DNA from 3 places in the Cryobacterium sp. 10C3 genome. Region 1 is predicted to be linked to each of the others. Evidence: predicted binding sites of a transcription regulator. Region 1 holds the regulator's gene; each other region holds the start of a gene.

Evidence for each region. The regulator LexA, encoded in region 1, represses DNA repair genes until DNA is damaged. The targets are predictions, from matches to a motif close to TCGAACANNTGTTCGA.
Region 2: a site for LexA is predicted at 1,335-1,350, ahead of RGU41_RS00870 (HNH endonuclease signature motif containing protein). Genes of this name have one in related genera too.
Region 3: a site for LexA is predicted at 1,481-1,496, ahead of RGU41_RS09065 (HNH endonuclease signature motif containing protein). Genes of this name have one in related genera too.

What each region holds. Positions count from the first base shown of each region.
Region 1 covers NZ_JAVIWF010000002.1:1,889,880-1,894,321, reverse strand. The annotation lists gene metE (5-methyltetrahydropteroyltriglutamate--homocysteine S-methyltransferase) at 1-1,598, shown strand, start outside; gene lexA (transcriptional repressor LexA) at 1,711-2,334, opposite strand; gene RGU41_RS09840 (LysM peptidoglycan-binding domain-containing protein) at 2,738-3,112, shown strand; gene RGU41_RS09835 (histidinol-phosphate transaminase) at 3,246-4,325, shown strand; gene hisB (imidazoleglycerol-phosphate dehydratase HisB) at 4,351-4,442, shown strand, end outside.
Region 2 covers NZ_JAVIWF010000002.1:55,550-59,991, reverse strand. The annotation lists gene RGU41_RS00870 (HNH endonuclease signature motif containing protein) at 1-1,315, opposite strand, end outside; gene RGU41_RS00865 (DeoR/GlpR family DNA-binding transcription regulator) at 1,495-2,322, opposite strand; gene RGU41_RS00860 (class II fructose-bisphosphate aldolase) at 2,504-3,409, shown strand; gene RGU41_RS00855 (D-tagatose-bisphosphate aldolase, class II, non-catalytic subunit) at 3,489-4,442, shown strand, end outside.
Region 3 covers NZ_JAVIWF010000002.1:1,734,627-1,739,068, reverse strand. The annotation lists gene RGU41_RS20835 (LLM class flavin-dependent oxidoreductase) at 1-520, shown strand, start outside; gene RGU41_RS09070 (LLM class flavin-dependent oxidoreductase) at 438-1,178, shown strand; gene RGU41_RS09065 (HNH endonuclease signature motif containing protein) at 1,516-3,198, shown strand; gene RGU41_RS09060 (cysteine hydrolase family protein) at 3,240-3,800, opposite strand; gene RGU41_RS09055 (alpha/beta hydrolase) at 3,936-4,442, shown strand, end outside.

The sequences.
Region 1 (4,442 bases):
ACCTCGCCCAGCGTCCGGCGATCTTCGTCGCTGCCCCCTACGGCAGCCTCGACGACGCCCTGCCCGTGCTCGCCGGCGCACCGATCGAGGCCATCGGCCTTGATCTCGTCCGCGGCACGCTCCCCGAGACCGCCCCAGGGCTGGACGGGAAGACCCTCGTCGCCGGTGTCATCGACGGGCACAACATCTGGCGCGGTGACCTGGCGGATGCCTTCGCTCAGGTCACCGGGGCCGGCGCACTGTCGCCGCGGATCGCCGTCTCGACCTCGACGAGCCTCCAGCACGTCCCGCACACCGTCGCGGACGAGACCGCGCTCGGCGCCGAACTCGTGAGCTGGCTCGCATTCGCCGACGAGAAAGTCGGCCAGGTTGTGACCCTCGCCCGCGGCCTGGCCGACGGACGGGAGGCCATCAGCGCCGAACTGGACGCTGCGACCGGCGCACTCGCCTCCCGCAGCGCCGCCCCCGGCGTCCGCGACGGTGCCGTGAGGGCCCGTGCCGCGGAGCTCACCGACGCCTCGTACAGCCGAGGGGTTTACGCCGACAGGCTCGCCGCCCAGGAGGCCGCACTCGCGCTGCCCTTCCTGCCGACGACGACCATCGGCTCCTTCCCGCAGACCGGGGAGATCCGCCGTGCCCGCGCCCGTTTCCTCACCGGAGTGCTCAGCGACGCCGAATACCGCGACCTGATGCGCGCGGAGATCGCCAGGGTCGTCGCCCTGCAGGAGGAGATCGGCCTCGACGTGCTCGTGCACGGCGAACCCGAGCGCAACGACATGGTGCAGTACTTCGCCGAGAACCTCGACGGCTTCGCGGTCACCGAGAACGGCTGGGTCCAGTCCTACGGCAGCCGCTGCACCCGCCCGTCCATCCTGTGGGGCGATGTCTCCCGCCCGAAGCCGATCACCGTCGACTGGTCGACCTACACGCAGGGGCTGACGGCGAAGCCGGTCAAGGGCATGCTGACCGGCCCGGTCACCATCCTCGCCTGGTCCTTCGTGCGCGACGACGAGCCCCTCGGCGAGACGGCGCGCCAGGTCGCCCTCGCCCTCCGCGACGAGATCGCCGACCTCGAGGCCGCCGGAATCGGCATCATCCAGGTCGACGAGCCGGCCCTGCGCGAACTGCTTCCGCTCAAGAAGGCCGGCCACGCAGACTACCTCGACTGGTCCGTCGGCTCGTTCCGGCTCGCGACCGCCGGGGTGCGGGACGCCACCCAGATCCACACCCACCTCTGCTACTCCGAGTTCGGTGTCGTGCTCGAGGCGATCCGCGCTCTCGACGCCGACGTGACGAGCATCGAGGCGGCCCGCTCCCGGATGGAGGTCGTGACGGACATTCAGGCCAATGGCTTCGACCACGGCATCGGCCCGGGCGTCTACGACATCCACTCACCGCGGGTGCCGGGCGTTGCCGAGCTGACGGAGCTGCTCGACCGTGCCGTCGCCGCCATCCCGGCCGGTCAGGTCTGGGTGAACCCGGATTGCGGGCTCAAGACCCGCGGCTACGCGGAGACGGTCGAGTCTCTCGGAAACATGATCGAGGCGACCCGCATCGTGCGCGCCCGCCTCGCCGCAGGCGTGCCCGCCCTCGCCTGATCCTCCTCGCGGCGAACACCCGCCGCGCGCGACGCGCCGTTTGCGCCGCTTCGCGCCAGGCTTGCCTGGCGCGAAGCGGCGCAGTTGGCGCGCACGGGGGATCTACAGGGAGCTACAGGGAACGCAGGACGGCGACGATCTTGCCGAGGATCTCGGCGTGGTCACCGAGGATCGGCTCGAAGTTGGTGTTCCTCGGCAGCAGCCAGGTGTGGCCGTCACGCTGCCGGAAGACCTTCACCGTCGCCTCGCCATCGAGCATCGCGGCGACGATCTCGCCGTTCTCCGCGGTCTTCTGCTGGCGGACGACGACCCAGTCGCCGTCCATGATCGCGGCGTCGATCATCGATTCGCCGACGACCTTGAGCATGAACAGCTCGCCCTTGCCGACGAGCTGGCGCGGGAGCGGGAAGATCTCGTCGACCTGCTGGTCGGCCATGATCGGAACACCGGCCGCGATCCGCCCGACGAGCGGCACCATTGCCGCGTCGCCCACCGGGGTACCCTGCTGGAAGTTCTCGGCGGCGCCGGCCGCGGTGTCCTCCGGCGACTGCGGCAGCTCGATCAGGACCTCGAGCGCCCGGGGCCGGTTCGGGTCCCTGCGCAGGTAGCCGCTCAGCTGGAGCTGGTTGAGCTGGTGGGTGACGCTCGACAGCGACGACAGGCCCACGGCGTCACCGATCTCCCGCATGCTCGGCGGATAGCCGCGCTGGCCGACAGAGCGCTGGATCACGTCCATGATCGCGCGCTGCTTGTCGCTGAGGCTCTTCCTCCGACGTGTTCCGCCGCGCTCGGGGGAACTGCCGGCGAACGGGGTCACGCTGTCCGGGGTCACGCTGTCCTGGGTCACGATGTCGCTCCTGTCGGTGGCGGTGGACGGTGGCGGGCGGTCGCCCCGGTGGATGCCGTGAGGCGACCGTATCCGAATGTCAGTGGTCGCTGGTTGAGTTCACACCAGTCAATCGAAACTGTAACCAGCCTGGGGCGAAGTGCAGACATTCATTCGAGTGTGTCGTGTACTTCACCCCAATAATAACCGGAGAAAGTCTTGATTGTTCGAACAATCGAATATATATTCGGAACATAGCTTCGTATCCGGCTCTCCCGGCCGAGAGCCGGATACGAATACACAGGAGGCAGACATGAGCACAACAATCGAGCTGGTCCCGGGGGCGCACACCCGGCTGCGCATCACCCGGCGCGGTCGTGCCGTGCTGACCGCGATCGCCGGCGTCCCCCTCGTCGTCGGCGCGCTTGCCCTCGCCCTCAACGGCGGCCTCGCCGCCGCAGACGGCAGCACCTTGAGCGGCAGCGGCATGAGCGCCGACGCGGGTGGAAGTGCGACGACCTTCGACTACGTCACGATCCAGTCGGGCCAGTCGTTGTGGCAGCTTGCCGAGCGCATCGCCCCTTCTGCCGATCCGCGCGAGGTCATCGCCGAGATCGTCAACCTGAACCAGCTGCCCTCCGAGAGCGTGCAGCCGGGCCAGCGCTTGGCTCTCCCTGCCGAATACTGAGCAAGCCGGATACTGAGCAAGCCGGACAGTGAGCAAGCCGGATACTGAACCACCGGAGTACTGAGCAAGCCAAATACTGAACCACGGGCAATATGACCCGCCGGTGCTGAGGCCCATCGGTAACATGGGGGGAGTGACCAGTCTCAACGACCTGCCTCTCCGCGACAATCTTCGCGGGCTCACTCCCTATGGGGCGCCGCAGCTGCACGTGCCGGTCGCGCTCAACGTGAATGAGAACACCCACGGCATCCCCGAGGACGTGGCCGTCGACATCGCCGCAGCACTGGCCGCCGCTATCCGGGGGATCAACCGGTACCCGGACCGGGAATTCACGGAACTGCGCGAGGCGATGGCCCGCTACCTCGGACACGGTCTCACCCGTCAGAACATCTGGGCGGCCAACGGCTCCAACGAGGTTCTCCAGCAGGTGCTGCAGGCCTTCGGCGGGCCGGGACGCACCCTCCTCGGTTTCGCCCCCACCTATTCGATGTACCCGTTGCTCGCCTCGGGAACCGGAACCCGCTGGGTCGCCGGTGACCGCGACGCCGACTTCGAACTCACCCCGGAACGCGCCGTCGACTGGGTCAACCGGGTCAATCCCGACCTCGTCTTCCTGTGCTCCCCGAACAACCCGACCGGCACCCCGCTCTCTCTCGACGTGATCGCCGCCGTCTACGACGCCTGTGACGGCATCGTGGTCGTCGACGAGGCCTACGCCGAATTCGCTCCGGTGGGAACGGCATCCGCTCTCACCCTGCTGCCCGGCAGGGAACGCCTGCTGGTCTCCCGCACGATGAGCAAGGCCTTCGCATTCGCCGGGGCCCGGGTGGGCTACCTCGCCGCCGACCCGGCCGTGACGGATGCGCTGCGGCTCGTGCGCCTGCCGTACCACCTCTCCGCGCTGACCCAGGCCGCGGCCGTCGCCGCTTTCGCGCACACGCCGGAGATGCTGCGCATGGTCGACGACATCCGCGGCCAGCGCGACCGCCTCGTCACCGAGCTGCACCGGCTGGGCTACCGCCCCTTGCGGAGCTGGAGCAATTTCGTGCTGTTCGGCGGGGTCTCCGACCCGCGCGGAACCTTCGAGGCGCTGCTCGCCGAGGGCATCCTCGTGCGCGACGTCGGGATCCCCGGCCACCTGCGGGTCACGGCCGGCACCGAGCGCGAGACGAGCGTATTCCTCGACGCCCTCGAAGCACTGGGCCACGCGTAACCGCCCGGGCCAATAAACTAGCCGCATGAGCTCACAGTCACCGGCCGCACAGTCATCGACCGCACAGGCCCGCATCGCGCACCTGCAGCGGGAGACGAGCGAGTCGAGCATCGACCT
Region 2 (4,442 bases), 1.8 Mb from region 1:
CTTCGTTGTTCGCCCCGAACAGGACCCCTTGGAAGCCGCCGTCACAGATGCGCTGGTGCACTGTCTTGAGCGATACCGGGGCCTCGACCCCGTCGATCCACCCCACCCCGACCCCGGAGGCGAGGTCTGCGGCGTTCACGTGCACCATCACGGTCGGGGCGGATCCGCCCATGCTGGGCGTGTCCTCGTCGCGGGCGGCGTGTTCGAACAACGCCCGGAGGATGTCGGCGCGTTTCTCCCCACTCGTGCGGGTGTCCGCGCGCCGCTCCCGGAGCTCTGCTTCGATCACGTCCAGCTCCGGGCCTGTGTCGGCGTCGGTACCCGCGGTCTCGGCGCCGGGGATCATCTGCCCGGAGTCCATCAGGGCCTGTTCCTCGGCGGTGGGGAACGCGGGCCGGGAATGGAAGCTCAGGAAGGCGTCGAACATCGTGTTCATGATCCCGAACAGTTCCGGCGTCACCCCACCCTTCACCGGATACAAGCCGTTCTTCAACTGGCCGAAGCCGATGTTGGATTTCGCCTCGAAAAGGTCCTCCTGGGGCAGTATCCCGTCGGGGTCCAGGGCCGCCTGCCACTGCGCGACCATGCCCCGGATCAAGTCCGTCGTCACCGGCACACCGGCCCCGGCCAAATCCTCGGTCTCCGGGGTGATCAGCCCCGCCGCCGTGGCGACCAGGGCCCGCTCCGCCGTGAGCAGGTCATCCGGCGCCACCCGGTGACTGATCACCTGCAACCCCGCCACGATCAACTCCGCCGTCTCCACCCCGATCTCCCCCGCCGCCAGGGCGGCCCCAACGGTCGGGAACAAGGGCGGCAACCAGCTGCTCCCGCCGCACGGCCGCGGCAACACCGCGTCGCCGAGCTTGACGCGCCGCTTCACCTCCCGGGCCGACACCCGCGTCACCCGGGTGAGGACATCCCACGGGCCCGTGCAGCCCATCCGCCAGGCCAGGCCCTCGCGGCCGAGGACCCGGGCCCTCCGGTCCACATCCGTCGCCGTGCTCACCCGGGCCGCATCCACCGTCCGACCGATCGCCTCCACGGTACTCAGCGCCGTGACAGCTTCTGTGTCGCTGAGCAGCCCGACCGGGATCGCCGCCAGGGCATCGGCGAGAACCGCCTGCGCCTCGGCGAGCCTTGCGACAGCATCCGCATGCACCGACGGCACCGAGCCGGCCAGACCCTCCGAGCCCTCGAAACCCTCGGCAACCGCGACCGAATAGGCCGACTCGACGACTGCGGTGGGCTGATCACCCGCGGCCACTGAATCGTGGGCCTGCGGGGTGTGTGACTGGGGATCGGAAGCTCCTGCCATGCCCCGATTCTACCCCGAATCGAATACGAATACGAGACTTACTCAGTTAATTAAATGGCTTACTTATTCAGAAATCAAATTTGATCACGACCACATCGCCGCGCGCGCAACGTCCTCCCGCCTGCGTGTCGGCCGCGGCCTCTGTGTCACGGCGAACATTCTGAGGACTATGCCGTGCCCTACCGACGCACAGCGCTGAGGTCGACGATGTGTACGGTTACCCCGGCGTCTGCGATCAACTGAAGCGCGGCGGGGTCCGCGTCGGAATCTGTGACGAAATCGTCGATCTCGCTCAGGTCGGCCATCTTCGCGAGGGTGACCTGTCCGACTTTCGAACCGTCGGCAACGACGATCACACGCTGGGCGTTGGCAACCATGGCGTGATTGGTGCGCGCTTCGGTTTCATCGTGGGTCGTCACACCCCCTGACACGCTGATGCCGTCGGTGCCCAGAATGGCAGTGCCCACGTTGATCGCTTTGAACGTGTTCTCGGACAGCGAGCCGACCGCCTCGAAGGAGCTCTGCCGAACGACGCCTCCCGTCATGATCACCTTGAGCTTCGGGCGTGCCGCGCACTCCAGCGCAATAGTGAGCGAATTCGTCACAATGGTCAGTCCTGACCGATTACTGAGCGCCCGGGCGACCTCGGCCGTCGTGGTCCCCCCACTCAGGGCTATCGCATACGGTCCAGCGGGGATCATTTCCACCGCACGACGCGCGATCAACTGCTTGGCCTCACGGAACTGGGTATTCCGGAGCCGAACGGGAATTTCGCTGCGGGCATCCAGGGCGCGGGCCCCGCCATGCGTCCGCACGAGCAGCCCCTGTTCGTCCAGGTCCGCCAGATCGCGCCGCAGGGTCGCCGCCGAAATACCGAGCGCCTCCGCGAGCGCGGACTGCGACATGCTCGTCTGTTCGTGAAGGAGCGACAGCACCAAGCGCATCCGCTCTGAGCGCTTGCCGGAGACCGCACGAGGGGTGGATGGATACGAGCCGTTCTGGATCATGAGACGCCTTACCGAAATTGAAACGCGCAGTATTTCTGTCCACTTTAGCAGCAAAATTGCGCGCTCCGCGCACTCTGGCGCAGTATCAAGCCATGGCCATCGTGATGGTGCAGTGCACGGATGGTGTCGAGCCGACATCGCCCGAATCGCACTCCATCACTGCCGGGAGGAGCTCGTCATCTTGCTCGCCACAACTCGCGATCTCATCGACCACTTCGGCGCAGGCAACCGTGCCGTTCTCGCCTTCAACGTGATCACCCTCGAGCACGCCGAAGCCATCGCGATCGGAGTGGAGCGCGCCAATACCGGCGCGATTCTCCAGGTGAGCGAGAACGCGATCCGGTTCCACAACGGCAGGATCTCGCCGATCATCGCGGCCTGCGCGAAGATCGCCGCCGAGTCCTCCGCGCCCATCTCCATTCATCTCGACCATTTCCAGGACCTTGCGCTCACCGAACACGCCATCGATCTGGCGAACGATCTCGGCGTGAGCTCGATCATGGTCGATGCCGCTCATCTCCCCCACGACCAGAACGTTCGCCAGACCCGCGAACTGGCTCGGCGCGCCCACGCCCGCGGCCTCTGGGTCGAGGCTGAGCTGGGCGAAATCGGCGGCAAAGACGGCGCACACTCTCCGCTCGCACGCACCCAGCCCGATGAGGCGCGTGACTTCGTCGCGCAGACCACCGTCGACGGGCTCGCCGTTGCGGTCGGCAGTTCACACGCGATGACGTCACAGGTTGCCGAGCTCGACCTCGCGCTCATCGCCCAACTCGCCGGAATCGTGCCCGTCCCCCTCGTCCTCCACGGATCCTCCGGCGTCAGCGACACGACGCTCGTCGCGGCCATCGCCGCCGGAATGCGCAAGATCAACGTCGGAACGGCACTGAACATCGCATTCACGGGCGGCGTCCGGCGGTTCCTGGCCACCAACCCGGATGTCACCGATCCGCGCACATACATTCGCGACGGCTGCGAGTCCATCTCCCGCACCGTCACGCACCTGTGCACCGTGCTCGACACGGCAGCGGCGCACAACCCCACCACCTCGGATTCAGCCCTCCTCACCGGGCTGGGTACCCGCTGACCCATCCACCCCCGAGACCCATCGATCGAACCACCCCGCCCCGAACAACGGGACGCCCGTGGGACTGCAAAGGAGCACAATGGTTAATCAACTCTGGAACACGGTACGTCGGCATAAGGCGGGTGAAACCGTCGGAATCTATTCAGTATGCTCGGCGCACCCGACCGTGCTCGAGGCTGCCATCCGCCAGGCGGATGCCGACGGAACCTACGTTCTCATCGAGGCCACATCCAACCAGGTCGACCAGTTCGGCGGGTACACCGGCATGCGTCCGGCCGACTTCCGCGATCTGGTCTACTCGATCGCCGACAGGGTCGGCTTCGCCAGGGACCGGCTTGTCCTCGGTGGCGACCACCTCGGTCCCAACCGATGGCAGAACCTCAGCGCTGACGAGGCCATGGCGAATGCCGACGCCCTCGTCACGGCATACGTCGAAGCCGGCTATACCAAGATCCACCTGGACTGCAGCATGTCCTGCGCCGGGGATCCCGTGCCGGCCGGCGACGACCTCGCGGCCGATCGCTCAGCACGGCTGTTGCGGGTTGCCGAGGATACAGCCACGCGCGCCGGCCTCCCGAGCGACATCCTGTACGTGATCGGCACAGAGGTCCCGGTACCGGGAGGCGCGCACGAGACCCTCGGCACCCTGACTGCGACATCCGCCGTGGCGGCCCGAGCGACCCTCGACCGACACCGCGCCGCGTTCGAGAAGGTCGGCCTCACCGACATCTGGCCACGCATCATCGCGCTCGTCGTGCAGCCCGCCGTGGAATTCGACCACCTGCAGGTCATCGACTACCACCGCGAAGGGACCGTGCAGCTGCGGACCGTCCTGAACGACGAGCCGGGGCTGGTGTTCGAGGCCCACTCCACCGACTACCAGGAGACGGGCCGGCTCGCCGAACTCGTCGAAGACCACTGGGCGATCCTCAAGGTCGGACCCGGACTGACGTTCGCGATGCGGGAAGCCCTCTTCGCCCTCGCGAAGATCGAAGACGAGCTCGTGCCGGTCGCGGATCGCTCCGCACTCGTC
Region 3 (4,442 bases), 160 kb from region 1:
CCTCGCCGAGGGGCTCAGGCTGCGGGAACAGAAGGGGCTCATCCATGACCTCGACGTCGTGGGTCGACCCAACACCCTCGCGATCCTGGCCGGGATCGCCGCCGTGACCGAACACATCGGCCTCGTCGGCACCCTCAGCTCGACCTTCAACGAACCGTACGAACTCGCCAGGCAGCTCGCGAGTCTCGACCTGCTGAGCGGGGGCGGGCCGGCTGGAACATCGTCACGACCTCCGACGCCTTCCACGGCGAGAACTTCCGTCGCGGCGGCTTCCTCGACCCGAAGGACCGCTACGTGCGCGCCGAGGAGTTCGTCGCCGTCGCGCGCGCACTGTGGGATGGCTGGGCGCCCGGGGCCCTCGCCGCGAACAAGGACACGGGGAGTTCCTCTCCGCCGATGCGCTCACGGCGGTCGACCACCACGGCCAGCAGTTCGACGTGAAGGGCTTCGGTACCCTCCCGCGCAGCCCACAGGGCCACCCGGTGATCGTGCAGGCCGGAGACTCTGCCGACGGCCGTGATTTCGCGTCGGCGAACGCGGAAGTGATCTTCTCCCTGCACTCCGAATTCGAGGACGGCCAGCGGTTCTTCCGCGATGTGAAGGGCCGCCTTCCGGCCGTCGGCCGCCACCCCGACTCCCTCAAGATTCTGCCGGCGGCGACCTTCATCCTCGGCGACACCGCGGCCGAAGCGCGGGAACGCTCCCGCGAAGTAGCGCTCCTGCAGGTGAGCCCGCAGACCGCGATCTCGTTCCTCGAGCAGCTCTGGGGCACCGACCTGGGCGGCTACGACCCGGATGGCCCACTGCCGGAGACCGACCCCGTCCTCGCCGACGAGGGCGTCACCCGCGGCCGGGTGCGCCATGTCGCGGACCCGGTTGCGGTCGCGAAGTCCTGGCGCGGCCTTGCTGAGGCCGAAGGGCTGAGCATCCGCGACCTGGTCATCCGCTTCGCCGCGAAGCACACCTTCGTCGGCACGCCGGTGCACGTCGCCGAGCAGATCAACCGGCACGTTCAGGAGGAAGCTTCAGACGGCTTCGTCATCGTCGGCCACACGAATCCGACGGGCCTCGACGAGTTCGTCGACCGGGTCATCCCGGAGCTTCAGGAGCGCGGCGTCTACCGCACCGAGTATGAAGCCGGCGCGACCCTGCGCGAGACGCTGGGCCTCACTCAGTAGCCCCAGGAGATTCGGGCAGCGGTGGTTGCAAATTCAGGAGATTGTTTGGGCCGGGCGGGATCGGCAGCACTGGTCCGCGGGCCGGTGCTGCTCGCCCGGGCGGATCTCCTGAGTTAGCCACCACGGGGTCGGAGCACTCGTTCTCAGGTCGGCCTTACGATTTCAGTGAGATGACCAAATCTGAATTGCCCCTGAACCCAAGCTGTTCGGCCATGATCGAACGATTCCTATCTCACTGGAATCGTAAGGCCGTCTCAGGTATGAAAGTTGGGCTGAAAGGCCCAAAATTATGTGAGTAAGTCTCGCATTCGTGTTCGATTCGGGGTAGAATCGGGGTATGGCAGGAGCTTCCGATCCCCAGTCACACACCCCGCAGTCACCCGGTTCCGGGGCTGCGGGGCACCAGCCCACCGCAGCGGGCGACCAGCTGGCCCCATCGGCGGAGTCGGCCCATCCGGTTGCGGTTGCCGAGGGTTTCGAGGGCGCGGAGGGTCTGGCCGGTTCGGTGCCGTCGGTGCATGCGGATGCTGTCGCAAGGCTCGCCGGAGCCCGGGCGGCTCTCGCGGAGGCTCTGGCTGCGATTCCGGTGGGGTTGCTCAGTGATGCGGAAGCGGTCACTGCTCTGAAGGAAGTGGAGGCCATCGGGCGCACGGTGGACGCGGCCCGGGTGAACACGGCGACGGATGCGGACCGGCGGGCCCGGGTCCTCGGCCGGGAGGGCCTGGCCTGGCGGATGGGCTGCACGGGCCCGTGGGATGTCCTCACCCGGGTGACACGGGTCTCGGCCCGGGAGGTCAAACGCCGCACGAAGCTCGGCGACGCGGTGTTGCCGCGGCCGTGCGGCGGGAGCAGCTGGTTACCGCCCTTGTTCCCGACCGTCGGGGCCGCCCTGGCAGCGGGGCAGATCGGGGTGGAGACGGCGGAGTTGATCGTGGCCGGGCTGCAGGTGATCAGTCACCGGGTGGCGCCGGATGACCTGTTGACGGCGGAGCGGGCCCTGGTCGCCTCTGCGGCCGGGCTGATCACCCCGGAGACCGAGGATTTGGCCGGGGCCGGTGTGCCGGTGACCACGGACCTGATCCGGGGCATGGTCGCGCAGTGGCAGGCGGCCCTGGACCCCGACGGGGTCCTCCCGACCGAGGACCTGTTCGAGGCGAAGTCCAACATCGGCTTCGGACAACTCAAGAACGGGCTCTACCCCGTCAAGGGCGGAGTCACGCCGGAACTCTACGGGGTGATGAACACCCTCTTCGACGCCTTCCTCAGCTTCCACGCCCGCCCGGCGTTCCCCACCGCCGAGGAACAGGCCCTCATGGACTCGGGGCAGCTGATCCCCGGCGCCGAGACCGCGGACGGCGAGAGCGACACGGGCCCGGATCTGGACGTGATCGAGGCAGAGCTCCGGGAGCGCCGGGCGGATACCCGCACGGGCGGGGAGAAACGCGCCGACATCCTCCGGGCCCTGTTCGAACACGCCGCCCGCGACGAGGACACGCCCAGCATGGGCGGGTCGGCGCCGACGGTGATGGTGCACGTCAACGCTGCGGACCTCGCCTCGGGGGTCGGGGTGGGGTGGGTCGACGGGGTCGAGGCCCCCGTGTCGTTGAAGACGGTGCACCAGCGCATCTGTGACGGCGGCTTCCAAGGGGTCCTGTTCGGGGCGAACAACCAAGTGCTCAAGCTCGGGCCGGAACGACGCTACTTCAACCGGCCCCAACGCCGGGCGATCACCGCCCGGGACGGCGGGTGCATCATTCCCGGGTGCAAGGCCCCGGCGCACTGGGCCGAAGTGCACCATGTGAAGCCCTGGGCGCAGGACGGGCCCACGACCGTCGACAACGGGGTCCTACTGTGCTGGTTCCACCACCACAGCATCGATACCTCCGGGTGGGAGATCCGAATGGTGAAAGGCTCACCGCAGGTGCGGGCCCCCGGGTTGATCGACCCGCAACGACTCTGGCGGCCACCGAACAGGCACCGCGCCCACCAGGTCCTCACCGGACCACCCAACCGCGACTGACCAACCGTGACGTGACCAACCGTGACGGGGCACGGCCTCCGTCAGCGGACCGGGAGCGACTCGAGGTCGAGGTCGGCTGCGGCGAGCACATCGGCACCGGCATCGCGGAGTGCGGCCATGAAGGCGGCATGAACGGATGCCCCCGGAACCTCAGTGCCCTGGAACTCGAAGGCAGGCGCCGCGCAGGCGTTGTGCACGATGGTGACGGCGAAGCCGAGGTCGAGGGCGGCCCTCGAGGTCGCATCGATGCACATGCTGCTCATCATGCCCATGACGACAAGGTGGTCGATGTTCTCAGCGCGCAACAGCCGTTCGAGGCCGGTGTCCACAAAGGCGTTCGCGGAGCCCTTGGTGAAGTGGCGCTCCGGTGTCACCGGTGCCACGAGCGGGTAGATCTCGACGCCTGTGGTCCCCGGGACGAAGAACGTCGCATCCGCTTCGGTGGCGATGTGCTGGAAGTGTATGACGGTCGTGCCGGTTGCACGGGCAGAGTCGAGGACGCCCCGGGCAACCACCGCGGCGGACTCACTCCCGGAGAGGGGATATGCGCCCCCGGGGAAGTAGTCCTTCTGGATGTCAATGACCACAATTCCAGTGCTCACACCTGCTCCGCTTCGTTTCCTGTGCCGATTCCCCCACACGACTCTAATTGTTACGGGCCGGATTTGCAGTGTCACGGCGCTGCCGTATTCTCGGCTCCATCCTCCCCGTTTCATTTCCGATCCCGCAAGGACATCGTGACCGCCACATATACCGGAATCTCCGTCGAATTGCCCGTGCTGACCTGGGGCGATCCCGCCGCGTCGCGGAGCGTGCTGCTGCTTCACGGACTCACGTCCGCGGGAGCGGTCTGGTGGCGAGTCGCGAGCGGACTCGCTGCGGAGGGATGGTTCGTGGTCGCTCCCGACCAGCGTGGCCACGGTCGGGCCCCGCGCACGACCTCGTATCCGCTGGAGGGATTCGTCGCCGACACGCTGCGGCTCCGCCCGGCGCCGGGGAAGCCCTGGGACCTGGTCATCGGGCACTCGCTCGGCGGCGCTGTCGCGCTCCTCGCCGCGGCGGGCAGCGACGACTGGACTCGGAGCGTTTTGCTTCTCGACCCACCGCTCACCCTCGGACCGGACTCGGTCGCACCGCTCCTCGCCGAAACGATCGCGGAGATCACCGATCCGACAACGGCGGGAATACTCAGCCAGAACCCGGGCTGGCACGCGGAAGACGCGCACCAGAAGGTGGAGGCCGCA